4 regions of the Glutamicibacter sp. 0426 genome follow, and region 1 is predicted to be linked to each of the others. Evidence: riboswitches for the same ligand, from Rfam matches in the RefSeq annotation. Region 1 holds a riboswitch; each other region holds the start of a gene.
What was found. A riboswitch is a leader RNA that binds a small molecule or an ion and turns the genes downstream of it on or off. The one in region 1 is predicted to bind S-adenosylmethionine.

Region 1 (3,403 bases):
GCCGGTGACCCATTTGGTGAAGGGGATGATCGCTGCCATCAGCACCAGGAACGGCAGGGAGCGTCCCATGTTGGCGATCCAGCTGAGCACCGCATGCAGGCGCGCCCGCGGGAAGAGCCCCTGTCGATCGGTGTTGTACAGCGCGATGCCCATCAGTCCTCCGAGGCTGATGACCAGGGCCATGACGATTCCGACCATGGCCCAGGTCTGGCCGTAGGCCGGCAGCATCAACTCGGGCAATTGCTGCCACGGAGTGTCGGTGCCCACCGCTGCGCTTTCAAAGGGGATTCTCATGCGTTGGCCTCCACCAGTTCGCGATTGTTGCGGACCAGGCTGCCCGGGTCGGCCTGCAGGCCCCACCCGTCCAGCAACCGGACCAGGTCCTGAGGGCTCGTGCCCCGCACGCCCAAGCGCACGCGGCCCAAGGTCCCCTCGTGGTGCGCCTCGACGGCACCGCCAAGCAGGGCCACCGCGATCCCGTGCTCGATGCCCAGCCGGGAGATCCAGCCGGGATCGACCCGGTCTTTGCGGTAGGCCACCGTCACGGCATAGTCGAAGCCTGCCGGCAGGTCCTCGGCCCGCAGCGGCAGCAGCTTCTCCCCGGTCGCCGAGCCTGGGGAGGCCACCAGCTCATGCAGGGCTCCGTGCTCGGCAATGCGCCCGCCGGCCAGCTGGGCGACCTCGTCGGCCACATGCCGCACCACATCCATCTCATGGGTGATCAGGATGATGGACAAGCCCAGATCGCTGCGCAGCGAATCCAGCAGCCCCAGCACCTGGTGCGTGGATTCGGGATCCAGGCCCGAGGTGGCTTCGTCGGAGAGCAGCAGCCGTGGCCGCAGGGCCAGGGCCCGGGCGATGCCGACGCGCTGCCGCTGGCCGCCGGAGAGCTGCCCGGGATAGGCGTTCGCCTTCTCCAGCAGCCCGACCCGGTCCAGCAGCTGGGCCACCCGCTGCTGCATTTCGTGGTGGACCACCCCGAGGTTCCGCAGCGGAAGGGCCACGTTCTCGGCGACGCTCAGCCGGCTCAGCAGGGCCGAGTTCTGGAAGATCGTGCCGATGGCGCGGCGTTCAGCGCGCAAGGCCCTGCCAGAGAGCGCGCCGAGATCCTTGCCGTCAACGAGGATCTGCCCGCTGCTGGGCTTCTCCAGCAGCGAGATGCAATGGGACAGGGTCGATTTGCCTGCCCCGGAAGGGCCGACTACTGCGGTGATCGAGCCTTCCGGCACCGACAGGTCGATCCCCTTGAGCACCTCGATGCGCCCCTGAGCGGTGTCATAGTGCTTGTGCAGGTCCTTGATCTCGATCATGCTGCGTGCTCCTTGGATGTTGCACCGGGAAGGACTGCCCAGGGCCGAGGCTGTGCCGGCTCGTAGCCAGGCGTGGCCCGGTGGCAGCCACTGCTCCATCGGTCCTGGCGGTAGCACCGTCCCGTGGTTCGGGTGGTTGCTGCGACGTCAACGAGCCAGGTCTCTCGGTCGCTCTGGATGGGTTGCCCGGCCTTGGAGGCCAGGTGTTCCCAGCATGCGTTTCCTGGCCGGACCAAGCCAAGAGTTGCGCAACACTGCGACATCACGTCATTTCCGATCCGGCACTGCGGGCCGTCGGCATCATCTTCGGCGTCATGATTCGTCTCATTGCCGTTCATATGACCTTCCAAGTCGGAAGTGCTCCGGCGGATTTGCGCTCGGCCGGAGCCTTCCCCGGCAACCGCCGGCCGCTGATGCCGCGGCCCGGCCCGGCATCGGGAATACTCGATGCCGGCCTACGGTTGGAATCACCGACTGCTTTTGAAAGGACTGCCATGAAGATCGCAATTACCGGAGCCACCGGACAACTCGGAGGACTCGTCATCGATGCGCTGCTGGAGCGCGGGGCCGATCCCGCGCAGCTGATTGCCATCGGCCGTTCGGAGGAAAAGCTGGCCCCGCTGGCAGGCAAGGGCTTGGAAACCCGCGTTGCCGATTACAACGTCCAGCCAGATCTGGTTTCTGCGCTTGAAGGCGTCGACAAGCTGCTGCTGATCTCCTCCAGCGAAGTGGGCCAGCGCGTTGCCCAGCATGAGAACATCATCAACGCCGCCAAGCAGGTGGACGTCTCGCTGATCGCCTACACGTCCATTGCCAACGCGATGACCGGCGGCATGGAGCTCGCCGAGGAGCACATCGCCACCGAGCGATTGCTGGCCGGATCCGGCATCGGGTACGTGCTGCTGCGCAACGGCTGGTACATCGAGAACTACACCGACCAGCTCATGGGCTACCTCAATAGCGGCGTAATCCTCGGTGCCGCGGGCGAGGGCAAGATCAGCGCTGCCGCCCGGGCCGATTTCGCGGAGGCAGCCGCCGCGGTGCTGCTGTCCGATGAAGAGCAGAACGGCAAGATCTACGAGTTGGGCAGCGACAAGCCATTCACCCTCAACCAGCTTGCTGGCGCTGTCGGCGCCGCCGCTGGCCAGGACGTCGCCTACCAGGAAGTGGATCCCGAGCAGCTGGAAAAGATCTACGCTGATGCCGGAGTCCCAGGACCCTTCGCGCACATCCTCGTCGATACCGACGTGCGCATTCGCGAAGGAGCACTGGAGGTTAGCACCGGTGACCTGGCCAAGCTGATCGGCCGCGCTCCAGCGTCCTTGGGCAAGGTCATCAAGGACAACCTGGACAAGTAGCACCGATCATCGAGGGTCCAGCGGGCAGGCACTCGCGGCAGTCGCTGCCGCGGTGCCTGCCCTGCAGCATTTAAGCTTCTCAACCGCGAATATTCGCGCGACAAGGGTGCAATTTAACGCCCAGATAGATTGTGCTGCGTGTCACAAGCTCGCTGGGAGGTTCCGCTCCCGTAAATTTGCGCATACTTCATCCCCACCTGAAGAGGAGATCAAAGTATGCCACGAGCACGTTTGAGGCCAGTTGCCTGCGCTGCAGCCATCGCCTTGGGCCTGGGAGCTTTCTCGGCTGTCCCGGCGAGCGCGGATCCACGCCACACCGAAAAAGTCCCGACTGCCATTGGAACCGGAGGCGCGGTGTCTTCGGTGGACCCGGAGGCCACCGCCGCCGGCATCGAAGTCCTGCGCAAGGGAGGCAACGCCGTGGATGCGGCCGTGGCCACCGCGGCGGCACTCGGCGTCACCGAACCCTACAGCGCCGGCATTGGCGGTGGCGGATACTTCCTCTACTACGATGCGCAATCGGGAAAGGTCAGCACGATCGATGGTCGCGAAACCGCCCCGGCAGGCATTGCCAAAGATGCATTCATCGATCCTGAAACCGGCGAACCGTACAACTTCACCCCGGAACTGGTTACCAGCGGCGTGGCAGTCGGCGTGCCCGGAACCTTGGCCACATGGCAACGCGCCCTGGACAATTGGGGTTCGCAGAACCTGAAGCAGGTCCTGCGGCCGGCA
Region 2 (3,403 bases), on a different contig from region 1:
TTCTCGGTCAGCGCCGCCACCGCGGCGGTGCGGGCCTTGAGCTCCCCGACGATCCGCTGGAAAATCGGATCCTGGGCGTAGGTGTCGGCCTGCGAGAACAGCCAGGCGTTCTTGCGGCCCAGCAGGATCTGCTTGCCACGCTCCAGCGCTCCTTCGGCAATGCCCAGGTAGAAATTGGCGAAAGCCAGCTGGATGCCCGGGGTGAGCAAGGTGGACACCGGTTCGTCGGTGACGAATCCGAGCAAGTCCTCGGCTTCAAGCCTGACGTTGTGGTACTTCAGCGAGTTGGATGCGCTGAGCCGCTGGCCCAGGTAGTCCCAGTCGTCAACGATTTCCAGTCCTTCGATGTCGCGGGGCAGCACGAAGGCGAGAATCTGCCCGTCGTATTCCCCGCCCTGGACCAGCGCGTTGATGACGATGACCTCGCCAACACCGGAACCAGTGGAGAACCGCTTGGCCCCGTTCAGCCGGTACCCATCCCCTTCGACGCTCAGCGTCAGATCCGGGTCAACCGGATTCACCGAATCGCCCCAGAGCCACCCGCCTTCCACGGTGCGTTGCCACCACTTGCCTTGCGCCCCCGCCGGAGCATAGAAGGCAATGCCCGACTGGTTGATGTAGTGGTAGGCCAGCAGCTGCGCGATGGATCCATCGGCCGCCGCCAGGATGCGGACCACGTCGAATGCCGTTTCCCAGTGGGCTCCTGCTCCGCCGAATTCTGCAGGCACCAAAAGGTTCAGCAAGCCGGCTTCGCGCAGCAGCTGCACCTCGGCGAATGGCTGCTGGTTCTTGCGGTCGCGTTCCAGGGCGTCTTGTGCGAGCGTGCCTGCCACCTGCTGGGCAACTTCGCGCCACTGCTCCAGCTCGGTTTCGCTGGCGTTCCCATAGTAGGGAACTCGGCGTAGTCCGGTGTCTTGTACGGTATCTTGCACTGTCATCTTCTTCTCCCTTGCGTTGCAGGTTCCGAAGGACGCAGGGTCCCTGCGATTCCATCGATCCTGGCGTTAGCACTACCTGCGGGATGCAGGCTTGCTGCGGCGTCGCGGAGCCAGGTCTCTCAGCCGCTCTGGATGGGTTGTGCTCCGAGTCAACCACTGCCGGCAGCAGTCACGGAAGGGCACTGTCATGCGAGGGAACGGCAGGACAAAATACGTCATCTTCGAGCCACCTGCTTGCCTGATCGATGGCTGCGCGGCCTTCATATGACACTTGCATGACGAAATTTGAACTCGGGAACTGCGCAACTTCCGAATAGGATGGCTGTTCACGGCGAATAGGCAGGATAGGTGGAACGTGGATCCAGCAAGCGTCATCTCCTTCATGTTCGGGTTGCTGGCCATCACTTTGGTGGCAGCGCTCCTCGCACCCATGGCCCGGGATGGAAAGCTCGCGCGCAATGCGGCCATCGGCATCAGGACGCGCCACACCTTGGCCAGCGACGAGGCCTGGTTGGCAGGGCATCGGCGGGCTGCGCCGCTGGTGGCCGCGGCTTCCTGGGCCGGCTGGGCCATGTTGTCCGGTGCAGCGATCCTCTGCGTGCTGGGCCAGTTCGGTTTCGCCTTCGCCACGACCGGCGCAGGTTATCTGGCCATTATCGTGTTGCTGATGGTCTCGGCTGCCAAAGCGAACCAGGCCGCGCGAGGCATCTAGCGGGCAGGACGTCGCTCTTCGGCTACCGCTTTCAGACACATCCTTAAAGCAACGGATCGCGCCATCGGCAGATGGTGCGATCCATTGCTTGCTGGGCCAGCGTCCTGCTACAGCAGCACGGCTCCCAGGAGCAATACCGTCAGGAAGGCGGCGGTACCCTGAATGGCGGTCGCCACGCTCAAGGTCTTGTATGCGGTAATCACCGGAATGCGGCTGAGCTGCGACACGACCCAGAAGTAGGAGTCGTTGGCGTGCGAGACAACCATCGCACCGGCACCGACGGCCAAGACCGTGAGCACCATGCCCAGTTCCGAACCCAGACCCAAGGAGCCGAGCATCGGCGCGACCAGCGCAGAGGTGGTCACCATGGACACAGTGGACGAGCCCTGCGCGGACTTCAGCGCAGCGGCGATCAGGAACGGCACCGCCAGGCCCAAGCCCAGGCCGCTGAGCGAATCCGAAAGGATCGTGGTCAGATCCGAGGCTGCCAGCACCGCGCCGAAGCCCGCACCGGCACCGGTGATCAGCAAGATCGGGGCAGCGGTGCGCACGGCTTCATGCATCTGCTCATTGAAGACCGCCAGCTTGCTGTCGCCGCTGAGCAGGAAGGTCGCGGAGATCAAGCCGAAGATCAGGGCGATCACCGGAGTACCGATGAAGGAAAGGATTTCCAGGGCAATGCCCTCGCCGAACGGGTGCGAAGGCAGCTTCGCAATGGAAGCGGCGCAGATCAGTACCAGCGGAACCAGGATCGGCATGAATGCCAATGCCGGGCTCGGCAATTTGCCGAAGCTCGCGCGCAGCTGCTCGTAGTCGAGTTCGGAGATGTCGTCATCGCCCTCGCTGGGCAACGGGGTCCACTTGGACTTGTTGAAACGGCTGGCGTAGGCCAAACCTGCCAGCGCAGAGATGGCGGCAACAGGCAAGCCGACGGCGATGATCAGGCCCAGGTTGTCGGCAACCCCGATGCTTTCCGCTGCGGCCAGCGGACCCGGAGTCGGCGGCACCATGGTGTGGGTTGCGTACAGGCCGGTCATCAGGGCGATGGATGTCGCCAGCGCAGAAACGCCGGTGCGCAGGGTGATGGCTTTGCGCAGCGAGTTGAGCACCACGTACCCGGAGTCGCAGAAGACCGGGATGGAAACGATATAGCCGATGATCGACAGCGTCAGGTTGGGGAACCGCGTGCCCAGGACCTTGATCAGCGCATCTGCCATGGAGATCGCGGCACCGGATTTCTCCAGGATCACACCGATCATTGTTCCGAACAGGATCACCAGACCGATGTTGCCCATGGTGCTGCCAAAGGCCGTGGTGACCGTCGAGGCCACGTCGGCCAGCGGAATCCGGTAGGCGAAGGCAGCCAGGATGGCGGCGCCAATGAGGGCGAGGAATGGGCTGATTTTCAAGCGTGCCGTGACCATTACGATGGCCACGACAAGGATCAGCAGAACAAGAAGTTCATACACGGCGGGTTGGCTCCTTTGCCAAAAACAGTAGTTCTCTGCTCCCGGCCCACGATGGCACAACCGGTGGATCAGCCCCGTCGGCAAAGCTGCTCAAAGCCTTGGCTGTTGGACTAGATACCTCCGTGCCGCCACGGAATTCGGGCGCAAAGATCGATCATCCTGCCAATACTAGAAAAACCCGCACCGATTACCTATGGGCACACGACCATATTTGCCCACTTTCGATTTGGGTCAATGTGTGCAAATATCCGGCTACTGCCACAACTGTCACCGCAACCCAGTTC
Region 3 (3,403 bases), on a different contig from region 1:
GCTTGGCGAGCTCGTGGCCCGGATGGCTTTCCAGCCCGGGATAGTAGACGCGGGTCACCTCGGGACGGTCATCGAGCCAGCGGGCCAGGGTGGTTGCGGTGGCGCAGTGGCGTTCCATGCGCAGGCCCAGGGTCTTCAGCCCGCGGGCGGCCAGGTAGGAATCCTGCGGACCGGAGACCGCTCCCCCGGCGAACTGCTGGTAGCCGACGGCTTCGGCCAGCGATTGGCCGCGGTGCAGGTGGTCGGCCACGATGACCGCGCCGCCGAGGACGTCGGAGTGCCCCCCAATGTACTTGGTGGTCGAGTGCACCACCGCGTGCGCTCCGAAGTCCAGTGGCCGCTGCAGGTACGGGGTGGCGAAAGTGTTGTCCACCACCAGCAGGGCGCCGTGCTCGGCGGCGATTGCGGCCCAGCCGGCCAGATCGGCGATGCCCAGCAACGGGTTGGACGGGGTTTCCACCCAAAGCAGCGCGGTGTTCGGGCGCAGCGCGGCGCGCACCGCCTCCAGGTTGGTGATGTCCACCGCCGAGGAGCTGATCCCCCATTTGCCGTGCAGCTTCGAGATCAGCCGGTTGGTGCCGCCGTAGCCGTCGGCGCCCAGCACGATGTGGTCGCCCGGCTCAAGCACTGCGCGCAATAGCGCATCTTCGGCGGCGATGCCCGAGGCGAAGGAGAAGCCGGCGGCGCCGCCTTCCAGCGCGGCGAGCTGGGATTCGAAGCCGTTGCGGGTCGGGTTGGAGCCGCGCGAGTACTCGTGCCCGGCGCGCAGCACGTTGATGCCGTCCTGGATGAAGGTGCTGGTCTGGTAGATCGGCGGGATCACCGCACCGGTGTGCGGGTCCTTGTGCTGGCCGGCGTGCACGGCCTGGGTGTTGAAGCCGCTCATGCGAAGCTCACTTCCTTGGTGTCGGCGGTGGTCGCGGCCAGCGCGAGATCCAGCGACTGGGTGATATCTGCGAGCAGGTCGGCCGGGTCTTCCAGGCCCACCGACAGGCGCAGGGTGGAGGTGTTCAGCCCGGCGGCTGCCAGCTGCGCTTCGGAGAGCCGGCAGTGCGTCATGGTGGCCGGGTGGGCGACCATGGTGCGGGTATCGCCCACATTCGCGGCCAGGCTGATCAGCTTGAGCCCGTCGATCACCGGGGAAACCAGGGATGGGTGGGCCAGCTCGATGGCCAGCACGCAGCCGGTGCCCTTCGGCGCTAGCGTCCGGGCCAGCTCGTGGCTGGGGTGCTCGGGCAGCGCGGGGTGGTGGATGGCGGCAATGCCCGGATACTCGGCAAGCGCGTCGATCAGCCTGGTGACGCTGCGCTGCACGTGGGCCGCGCGCACCGGCAGGGTCTCGATGCCTGCGAGGATGCCCTGGGCGCTGGCCGGGGCGAGGGCCGGGCCCAGGTCGTGCAGGAACTTGGAGCGCACCAGCATCGCGTAGGCCGCCGGCCCGTGGCGCTCGAGCAGCGACGTGCCATTCAGCCGCACCCGCGGCGCGGCGATCTGCGGCCAGCGGGAGGAATCGGAGAAGTCGAAGGTTCCCGAATCCACCACTACCCCGCCAAGCACCGAGCCGTGCCCGGCCAGCCCCTTGGTGGCCGAGTGCACCACGATGTCCGCGCCGAGTTCCAGCGGGCGCACATTCAGCGGGGTGGCCAGGGTGTTGTCCACCACCACCGGGATGTTGCGCTCGTGCGCGATCGCCGCAATGGCCGGGATATCGGCCACGGTGCACAGCGGGTTGGACACGGACTCGAAGAAGAACGCCCGGGTGTCCTCCTCGATGGCCGCGGCCCAGGCGGCCGGATCGGCCTGGTCGACAAAGCTGACGCGGATCCCGAAGTCGGCGAAGGTGTCGGTGAACAGGTCCACGGTGCCGCCGTACAGCGAGGAGGAAGCCACAATGTGCCTGGGTCCCTGGGTCAGCGCCAGCAAGGACAACGCCACCGCGGACTGGCCGGTGGCGGTGGCTACCGCCTGGGCCCCGCCTTCCAGCGCGGCCACGCGCTGCTCGAGGATGGACACGGTGGGGTTGCCGGTGCGCGAGTAGGTGAAGCCTGCCTGTCGCAGCGCGAACTTCTCCACCGCTTCGGCGTGCGATGCGAATTGGTAGGCCGCGGAATTGTGCAGCGGCGGCAGCATCGGGCGGAACTCTCCGCTCGGGCGGTACCCTGCGTGCACCGCGTCGGTTTCCTGGCTCATTGCTCCTCCTCGTTGTCTGCGAGGGAGTGCACCGGACACCGAAGCCACGGGTCCGGAACTGCTCCATCGGTTCTGGCGGTAGCACCTTTCGGTTTCCCGATGGTTGCTGCGGCGTCGTCGAGCCAGATCTCTCGGCCGCTCTTGATGGGTTGTTCTTCCATGGTTGGGCATCGGCCGCGAACCGGGCAAGCGGCCCGAATCGCTGAGCTTCACAGAACGCCGCCGCGCTTCATATGTCGCCGAATTGTCATGATGACGTAAGGGCGCAAACCCTTATGTGACGCACCAAGGAAGCAAGAATCCTTGAAATCCCAGGGTTTTCACCCGCACGCATGACAGAGCACCAAATTTCAATGACCGGAGATGACGCTCAGCCCAGGACTTCGACTCCGAATCCGGCCACCACCGCGCGCACCTCGTCCAGGTAGCGCCGGGCCTGCTCGGTGAGCGGGATGGCGGCGTGGTCAATCCAGCCGACATCGATGCGCTCCTCGACAGCCAGCGGGATGGAGACAATGGAGGGATCCAGCTCGTCGCTGATGATGCCGGTGGAGATGGTGTACCCGCCCAGACCGATCATCAGGTTGAAGATCGTGGCGCGGTCCGAGACCTGGATTTCACGCTGGCTGGAGCGGGTGGAGAGGATCTCCTCGGCGAAGTAGAAGGAGTTGTTCGCGCCCTGGTCGAAGGTCAGCCGCGGCAAATCTTCGAGATCTTCGAGAGACACCAGGGTTCGGGAGGCCAGCGGGTTGCTGCGGGCAACGAAGATGTGCGGCTGGGAGCGGAAGAGCGGGTGGAATACCAGCCGGGATTCGCGCAGCAGCTTCTCGATGACCTTGCGGTTGAAGTCGTTGAGGTAGAGGATCCCGATCTCGCTGCGCAGCGTGCGCACATCCTCGATGATCTGCTCGGTGCGGGTCTCGCGCAGCGAGAACTCGTACTCGTCGGCGCCGCTGGCCTGGACCATCCGCACGAAGGCATCCACCGCGAAGGAGTAGTGCTGGGTGGAGACACCCAGCAGCCGGCGAGCCGAGGGACGGCCGAGATAGCGGTGCTCTAGCAGCTCGACCTGCTCAAGGACCTGCCGGGCGTAGCCGAGGAATTCGGCGCCGTCGCTGGTGAGCGTGATGCCCCGGGCGGAGCGGATGAGCAGCGTGCGCCCCACCCGCGCTTCGAGCTCCTTCATCGCCGCGGACATGCTCGGCTGGGCGAC
Region 4 (3,403 bases), on a different contig from region 1:
GCGCCAGATGTAGTCGATATCGGCATTGACCACGCCGACATCGATGATCTTGGCGTTCAGGCTGGGAAGGTAGAGCGTAGCCATGGTGGTGGCCAGCTGCAATATGACTACTGCGGCAATCCACCCGGCATAGGGTTTGGAGTGTTTCAAGATGAGCTTGAGAAGCATGTGGAAAATCCTCGCTGGCATCACGCTCTCCGGCATGCTGGGCCTTCGGATTAAGGGCAGCGTGATTGAAGAGCGATTGCCAGTCTAGCGCTCCGCTTGGACACTTAGTATCATCCTTCCGATTGATATTTGCCAACCAGTGATTAACGCCCGATTAACCTCAAGATTCCGGGGATGGTGGCGTTAATCATAGATTATGGAATTAACGCAAAGCGGCTTGGTTTCCGGCGGATTTTCATCCACCGGAAACCAAGCCCCAGTTACGCCTGCACGCTGCCGGGAACCTCGCTGGCGCAGTTCCCTCGGATGTACTTGGACAGGGCCACGGACGGGCGTTCGAAGCCCAGCAGCCGCGGGAATTCCGCCCAGGCTTCGGGCACCAGCTGCACAATGTGCTCAGGGCGCGTCCGCTCTTCCATGATGCTTCGGCCAGTGATCGGGTCCTTGCCGGTCACCCGCAGATATCTCTGGCCAGCCTGCGGGTTTTTGGCGGTGATCCCGAGCAGTTCCAGCCGTCGCCCAAGGAGTTCTTGGTCCCCGACATTTCTGCAGAGCCGGCGGGCATGGTCCAGCGCGGCTTTCAGCCCTGCGTTGACAGCCCAGTACAGTTCCGGGGTGAATCCGGCGGCAATCCAGCGGGCCACGTATTCGTGGATGTGGGGAAGATTCAGGCACAGCAGTCCACCTCGCTGCTTCTCGGCTTCGAAGGCCAGGAATCCCCCTGACTGGAGGGTGCTCGATCCTGCGTGGAAAGGATAGTCCAGCAGCACGCTGTGCCACTTCCGCTCGCCGTCGGTTCCTTGCGGATTCCCTGTTGTGTATTCATGATTGGCGCCCATGTCATCCTCGCGTTCCGTCCAGGCGGCGCAGCATCTTGAAGGATCAGCACCACCGATCGACTTGCCCGGGATGGCTTCCCGGACCGGCTCTTCCCCTGGGGCACCCCGCTCGATGAGGAGGGTTGCCACGCGGCTAGCCAGGTACTTAGCGCCGCGATTCTGTGAGCTTGGTTCGATAGTACTGGGCACCACCGACAGTTCGGCTTGGGCCGGTGCGCAGCACCGGCCCAGCAAGCGATTCGATCAGTTCCCGATTGGCGGCGGCGCCACCTCGTCGTGCTTGGTCTTCTCGCTGTCCTTCTGCTTTTCGGAAGGCACAGTCACGATGATCGACGCGATGGCGATGACCACCATCAGCACGTTGAACAACAGGCCGATGGCGCCACCGAAGCGCAACGCCACATTGTCCTGCCGGCCAATGAACAGGCCCCAGGACTGGATCAGTGCCGGATCCATGGCCTGTCCAGCCACATACAGGGCCGCGGAGATGGCCACGCCGATGGCGTTGCCCAGTGACGAGGCCATCTTGTAGATGCCGGACGCGGAACCCACCTCGCTGTCGGGGACATTGGACAGCGCCGCGTCGGTGGACGGCGTGGCATAGAAGCCCAGGCCGATGCCGAACAGCGTGAACCCGATCACGGAGAGCAAGATGTACTGGTCGATATACAGGAAAGTCATCGAGCACATCAGGATGCCCACACCGGTGATCATCGATCCCCAGAGCATCGGCTTCTTCGGCCCGAAGCGCTGCAGCAGCTTCTCACCCACGCGGATCGTGGCAAGGATGGCCACCAGATAGCCCAAGGTCAGCAGGCCGGACTGCAGCGAGGACATCCCGGCCGCCACCTGGACCAGGCCCAGCGAGACAATCAGCGTGCCTGCCGCGCCATTGAGCAGGAAGTTGGACAGCGTGGCGCCGGTGAAGGTGCCGTTGGAGAACAGCTTCAGGTTCACGAAGGGATTGCGGCTGCGCACCTCGATCTGCAAGAACAGCAGCCCGGTGACCACGAAGATCGCCACGAGCGCGATGCCTCCCAGGCTCAGCCAGCCGATATTCGGACCCTGGGAAATGTAGACGTTGATGGAGACCAGCATGACGATGAAGAAGATGAGGCCGGTGAAGTCGACGCGGCGCTCGGCTGCCGGATCCTGCTCGGCCTTGGATTCCGGGGTGCCCTTGAGCAGGAAGAGCGCCAGCACCGAGAGCACGATGGAGGTCCAGAAGATCGAACACCAGCCCAGGAAGCTGGTGGCCATCAGCCCGCCGAACAGTGCGCAGAACCCGGAACCGCCCCAGGAGCCGATGGACCAGTAGGACAGGGCCGCTGGCGGCCCTTCCCCTCGTAGTAGGTCTTCACCAAGGCCATGGTCGCAGGGATGATGCAGGCGGCGGACAGGCCCTGGACCACGCGGCCGCCCAGCAGCATGGCGCTGGTCAGCCCGCCCAGGTTCTCCGGGGTCAGGGCGATCAGCAGCGAGCCGGCGATGGAAAGCCAGATGCCCAGGTAAAGGATTTTCGCCCGGCCCAGCCGGTCGACCAGTCCGCCGGCGACCACGATGAAGATGCCGGAGAACAGCGAGTTGATGGACACCGCCAGATCGGCCAACGTTTCTTCGACGCCCAGCTGTCCGCGGATCCCGGGAATGACGTTCAGCAGGGTCTGGGCGAAAAGCCAGAAGTTGATGACTGCCAGGACGATGCCCAGCAGCCATTTGTCGGTGGGCTGCTAGGTAGTGGCGCCCGTGGTTGGTGCTGCGGACATCGTCTGCTCCCTACTCTTGTGCTCCGTTGTCCAGGTAGGCCAGTGCGGCCACCACCTGGGTGCTGGTTGCTGTTTGGAGGGTTGGGTGGATCACCGGTGCGAAGAACGGCGAGTGGTTGGCAGGGATATCGGAGGCGACGGTTCCCGCGGCCACCGCATCCTTGTATTTCTGCGGATCCACGCAGCCCACCGTCCAGTAGGCATAGGGAATGCCGAAGGCATCCGGAATGGTGCTGAAGTCCTCCGAGGCGGTGGCCGGGTCTGCATGGTAGACCTGTCCCTCGGGGAAATGGGCCTCGAAAGCCGCGGTGATCTTGGCGTTGGCCGTCTCGTCATTGCTGGTGAGCGGGAACTGGTCGTAGAACTCGAACTCCGGTTCCTTGGGCGAGCCGGCAGCCTGGCATTCGCCGCGCACAATCCGGTGGATGGAATCGATGACGCGCTGGCGGATGGCTGGCTCGTAGGTGCGGATATTCAGCAGCAGCTGAGCGCGGTCCGGGATGATGTTCGCGGTGGTGCCCGCGGTCAGCGACCCGACGGTGAGCACCGCGAAGTGCCCGGGCTGGGTTTCGCGGGAAACCACTGTCTGCAGCTTGAGCACAATGGAGGAGGCCAGCACCACAGGGTCCA

Region 2: linked by a shared signal. The riboswitch ahead of BKX98_RS09800 (acyl-CoA dehydrogenase family protein) and the one ahead of BKX98_RS11470 (methionine ABC transporter ATP-binding protein) in region 1 are both predicted to bind S-adenosylmethionine.
Region 3: linked by a shared signal. The riboswitch ahead of BKX98_RS06205 (O-acetylhomoserine aminocarboxypropyltransferase/cysteine synthase family protein) and the one ahead of BKX98_RS11470 (methionine ABC transporter ATP-binding protein) in region 1 are both predicted to bind S-adenosylmethionine.
Region 4: linked by a shared signal. The riboswitch ahead of BKX98_RS16825 (hypothetical protein) and the one ahead of BKX98_RS11470 (methionine ABC transporter ATP-binding protein) in region 1 are both predicted to bind S-adenosylmethionine.

What each region holds. Positions count from the first base shown of each region.
Region 1 is NZ_MPBI01000004.1:85,061-88,463, reverse strand. It holds gene BKX98_RS11475 (methionine ABC transporter permease) at 1-294, opposite strand, end outside; gene BKX98_RS11470 (methionine ABC transporter ATP-binding protein) at 291-1,310, opposite strand; SAM riboswitch class I at 1,403-1,494, opposite strand; gene BKX98_RS11465 (SDR family oxidoreductase) at 1,805-2,668, shown strand; gene ggt (gamma-glutamyltransferase) at 2,885-3,403, shown strand, end outside.
Region 2 is NZ_MPBI01000003.1:316,595-319,997, forward strand. It holds gene BKX98_RS09800 (acyl-CoA dehydrogenase family protein) at 1-938, opposite strand, end outside; SAM riboswitch class I at 987-1,077, opposite strand; gene BKX98_RS09805 (SdpI family protein) at 1,294-1,650, shown strand; gene BKX98_RS09810 (GntP family permease) at 1,758-3,119, opposite strand.
Region 3 is NZ_MPBI01000002.1:149,947-153,349, reverse strand. It holds gene BKX98_RS06210 (cystathionine gamma-synthase) at 1-886, opposite strand, end outside; gene BKX98_RS06205 (O-acetylhomoserine aminocarboxypropyltransferase/cysteine synthase family protein) at 883-2,190, opposite strand; SAM riboswitch class I at 2,251-2,341, opposite strand; gene BKX98_RS06200 (LysR family transcriptional regulator) at 2,561-3,403, opposite strand, start outside.
Region 4 is NZ_MPBI01000003.1:118,039-121,441, forward strand. It holds gene BKX98_RS08880 (ABC transporter ATP-binding protein) at 1-168, opposite strand, end outside; gene BKX98_RS16825 (hypothetical protein) at 429-1,007, opposite strand; SAM riboswitch class IV at 1,062-1,174, opposite strand; gene BKX98_RS08885 (MFS transporter) at 1,251-2,267, opposite strand; gene BKX98_RS17240 (MFS transporter) at 2,267-2,719, opposite strand; gene BKX98_RS08890 (amidohydrolase) at 2,784-3,403, opposite strand, start outside.